Regions from separate parts of the Bradyrhizobium sp. Kon58 genome, predicted to be linked through region 2. Evidence: riboswitches for the same ligand, from Rfam matches in the RefSeq annotation. Region 2 holds a riboswitch; the other holds the start of a gene.
The links. Region 2 has a riboswitch for cobalamin ahead of AC0L20_RS20060 (DUF1636 family protein). Riboswitches for the same ligand answer to the same signal wherever they lie in the genome.
Positions count from the first base shown of each region.

Region 1: another riboswitch for cobalamin. It lies ahead of metE (5-methyltetrahydropteroyltriglutamate--homocysteine S-methyltransferase); the one in region 2 lies ahead of AC0L20_RS20060 (DUF1636 family protein).

Region 1 covers NZ_JBVVOT010000013.1:64,431-66,629, reverse strand. Annotated here, with positions in the region: gene metE (5-methyltetrahydropteroyltriglutamate--homocysteine S-methyltransferase) at 1-1,257, opposite strand, end outside; cobalamin riboswitch at 1,357-1,556, opposite strand.
Region 2 covers NZ_JBVVOT010000011.1:136,772-138,970, forward strand. Annotated here, with positions in the region: gene AC0L20_RS20050 (cobyric acid synthase) at 1-194, opposite strand, end outside; gene cobO (cob(I)yrinic acid a,c-diamide adenosyltransferase) at 205-840, opposite strand; cobalamin riboswitch at 881-1,098, shown strand; gene AC0L20_RS20060 (DUF1636 family protein) at 1,194-1,577, shown strand; gene cobW (cobalamin biosynthesis protein CobW) at 1,574-2,199, shown strand, end outside.

The DNA of each region.
Region 1 (2,199 bases), on a different contig from region 2:
GCTATCATCGATCGCGGCCATTCGTCCGGCGACGTTCGCACTGTGGATCTTCGGCGATGTTTCGCGGGTGACGGATGCATCCTCTGAGAGCGTGAGTTCATCGGCCACGTCGGCAGCATAGCCAGCCAGCGCTTTGCCCAATATCGAAAGTTCCTTGATCTTCTGCACTGAGAACGCCAACCACGTCTTCAGATTGGGATCGAGATCGATCTCTAGTTCAATGTCGGTCGGAACATGAAGCAGCGAGCAGGAGGGGGCAATCTGAACACGGTCCCTGCCCAGTTTTTTGACCATAGGAGCAAGTTGGTCGAGTAGCGCCGGCAGATTAGAGCGCCATACGTTGCGACCATCAACGACACCGAGCGAGACCACGAGATCTCTACCTGCTCTGGCGACAATCGCGTCCAACTGGTCAGGTGCACGAACCAGGTCGACATGAACCCCGGCAACGGGCAAGGCCAATACTGTTTCAAGATTGTCGCCGACACCCCCGAAGTATGTGGCCAGCATGATTTTAAGGGCCGGCACGGCCTTAGCGAAATGAGCATAGGCCCGGCGGACAGCGGCCCGAGATGCTTCGTCGACGTCCATCACTAGGCATGGCTCGTCGAGCTGAACCCATTCAGCGCCGCGCGAGGCTAGTTCGCGGAGAACATCGACATAGACGGGGAGGAGTCGATCAAGCAGCGACAGCGGATTGAAGGCGGGATTTACGCTTTTGCCGAGCTTCAGGAAAGTGACTGGACCCACTAGGACGGGCCGCGTCTGATAGCCGAGGCTTCTTGCCTCCTCATATTCCTCGATCGGCTTCCGAGAGGCATACTTAAAGATCTGATCCTGGTGAAATTCCGGCACCATGTAGTGGTAGTTCGTATCGAACCACTTCGTCATCTCCTGTGCGGCTACGCCGGGCCCATGCTGAGCGTGACCACCGTCTTGAGCGCCACGCGCCATGGTGAAGTAGGTTTTGAGCGACACAGGACCTTCGTTCCAGCCGTAAACGTCGGGAATGGCGCCGACCATTAGGCTGGTATCGAGCACATGGTCGTAGAGCGAGAAGTCATTCGAAGGAATGACGGTCGCACCGCGGGATTTCTGCCGTGCCCAATTAGCGGCACGAAGTCCACTCCCCGCCTCGAGGAGCTCGGCTTCGCTGGATTTTCCCGCCCAGTAGCTCTCGAGCGCGAATTTGAGTTCGCGTCGTGGGCCGATGCGTGACGTCCCCAGTGTGGCAACGGGAAGCGAAAGGATTGACATAGCTTAGACCCCATGTTGGGGCAAAGGCCATGGCGGACGCAGACAGCGAACATCGCGTGAGCGACAACTGCTTGGCGCACACCGGGACGCCCCGCCCGTGGACGATATCTTGTCGAGGCAGGTCTCCTGGCTCACGGGTCGTCGCTGCTGTCCGGCCTTCCCGAAGCCGCATGGCTTCAGTGACTTCGTTGGACAGCGGCTCGCCGCTTACAGTTGCGGGGGCAGCGCCGGCATTGCACCGGCTTCCCTCTTAGCTCCAGATCAAACGAAATCCGGAGACCGCGACGGCTTGAATTATGCGCACGAGGATCGATGCGTCAACCTACCGATTCTCGCTGCGATATTGCCCAAGCGATTACGAGCGCACTAGGCGGGCACGACGGTCTTGCTCGCGGCCTGGTGAACACGCCCGGATCTGTGGAGGCTCCGCTTGTGAAATGCATTCGCTCCTTGCTCGCGTAACGGTTGAGCTCCACGACCGGAACGAACCCGGGCCGCTTTCGGTATCTGTGTGATCGCGAGGAAGCGACCTTTTCCGTCAGCAGCTTTTCGAACCAGCGCGTCAGGAAGGTGCGATCATCCTCGGCCGGCATCCGTTTGGTCACAGCCCACGAGGCTCCCTAGACATTTCGAAAGCCGGATTGCTCCAGGACCGCACGGATGATCAGGTCGGCTCCTTGGTGTTCGGCGGCCCGCGACCAGGCACGAGGTCGTTCGCCTCCGTGAGGTTGGCCAAGATGATCTTCTCGGTGCAATAGGTGTTCACGTGCTGAGCGACTTTTGCGCCGGCTTCGATACGTCCGTGGCCGCTCGACGCCGGTCTGCCTCGCCTCGACTCGCGGCCAGCGATGATAGGCCTTAACGCGGCCACTGAGCATCGAGGGCCTTGTCCTTGTTCGTGACAATTTCGACGGTGTCCTCCGACAGAGCCCGTGAGGGGTT
Region 2 (2,199 bases):
GCGAGCGCCTGGAGCGCCTGAGCGCGGCCGATCTCGCCGCCGTCGATGGTCACGGCCGCATTGTTCGACATGTTCTGCGGCTTGAACGGAAGGACGCGCAGGCCGCGTCGCACAAAGGCGCGCGCGAGGCCGGCGACGATGAGCGACTTGCCCACGTCCGAGCCGGCCCCCTGGATCATCAATGCGCGCGCCATCGCGAGTTTCTTAGAACTCGACGCCGGCTTGCGCCTTGATGCCGGAGCGGAAGGGGTGCTTGACCAGCGTCATCTCGGTGACGAGATCGGCGATCTCGATCAGCTCGTCCTTGGCGTTGCGGCCGGTGAGCACGACATGCATCATCGGCGGCTTTTGCGTCGTCAGGAAATCGACGACTTCGGCGATGTCGAGATAGTCGTAGCGCAGCGCGATGTTGATCTCGTCGAGCACGACCATGCGGAGATTCGAATCGAGGATCAGCTCCTTGGCCTTCTCCCAGCCGGCGCGGGCGGCCGCGATGTCGCGGGCACGGTCCTGCGTCTCCCAGGTAAAGCCTTCGCCCATGGCGTGGAATTGGCAGAGGTCGCCGAAATGGCCGGTGAGCATGCGGCGCTCGCCGGTATCCCAGGCGCCCTTGATGAACTGCACGACCGCGCAGGGGAAGCCATGGGCGACGCAGCGGACGATCATGCCGAAGGCCGAGGACGACTTGCCCTTGCCGGCGCCGGTGTGGACGATGATGAGGCCCTTTTCGCCGCTCTTGGTCGCCATGATCTTGTCGCGGGCGACCTTCTTCTTCGCCATTTTCGAGGCGTGACGGGCGTCGGTTTCGTCGGCCGTCTGGGTATCCGGTTCTGACGTCATCGGACGGGGTCCTTCGGCTTGACAAGAGGCGGTCGGGGGCAAATGGTGGCCCGACGTTGGTTCCTGTCCTACGACAGGCGAAGAGGGAATGCGATAGGGTCCGAATCGGCAAGATTTGGTTCCAAAATGCAGCCGCCCCCGCGACCGTGACCGGAGAGATGCCCGAAGCCACTGACCCCCATGGGATCGGGAAGGCGGGGATCGAAGGGGAAACCCTGCTCCGGAAGCCGGGAGACCTGCCAGCGCGGACGATTTTGGACCGGCGGACGGGGTGTTCCGCGACGGGGAAACGGGCCTTCGCAAGAACGGTTCGTGGGCCTCTTCGCTTCCCGCTGTTTATTCTGGAAGAAGCGATGACCGTCACACTTCATGTCTGCATCACCTGCCGCGCCGGCGAGACGCTTGGCGAGGGCGAGACGACGCCCGGCAAGCGCCTGCATGGTGCGATCCTCGAGGCCGGCGTGCCCGATGGCGTCAGCGTGGTTCCCGTCGAATGCCTGTCTGCATGCAACCAGGGTTGCTCGGTCGCGCTCAGCGCGCCCGGCCGCTGGTCCTATGTCTATGGTCGCCTCTCGGATGCGCATGCGAGCGATGTGGTCGCGGGCGCCGCGGCCTATGCGGCCGCGCCCGACGGCCTCGTGCCCTGGCGCAGCCGTCCCGAGATCTTCCGCAAGCAATCGCTTGCCCGCATTCCCCCCATTTCCCCCTTGGCCGTCGTGCCGGAGGCCGCCGAATGAATTCGCTCGCAAAAGTCCCGGTCACGGTCGTCACGGGCTTTCTCGGCTCCGGCAAGACCACGCTGATCCAGCATCTGCTCGCCAATGCCAACGGCAAGAAGCTCGCGGTGCTCGTCAACGAGTTCGGCAGCGAAGGCGTCGATGGCGAGATTCTGAAATCCTGCGCCGATGCGAATTGCCCGGAAGAGAACATCATCGAGCTCGCTAATGGCTGCATCTGCTGCACCGTCGCTGACGATTTCATTCCGACCATGGAGAAGCTGCTGTCGCGGCCAGTGCGGCCCGATCACATCCTGATCGAGACCTCGGGCCTGGCGCTGCCCAAGCCGCTGCTGAAGGCGTTCGACTGGCCGGAGATCCGTTCGCGCATCACGGTCGACGGCGTGATCGCGCTCGCCGACGCCGAAGCTGTTGCCGCCGGCCGTTTCGCGCCCGACCCAATTGCCGTCGAAGCGCAGCGCGCGGCGGACGGGAGTCTCGACCATGAGACGCCGCTGTCGGAAGTGTTCGAGGACCAGATCGCCTGCGCCGATATCGTGCTGCTGACCAAGGCGGATCTTGCGGGCGCGGCAGGGCTCGAGACAGCCAAGGCGGCGATCACCGCCGAGATGCCGCGCCGCGT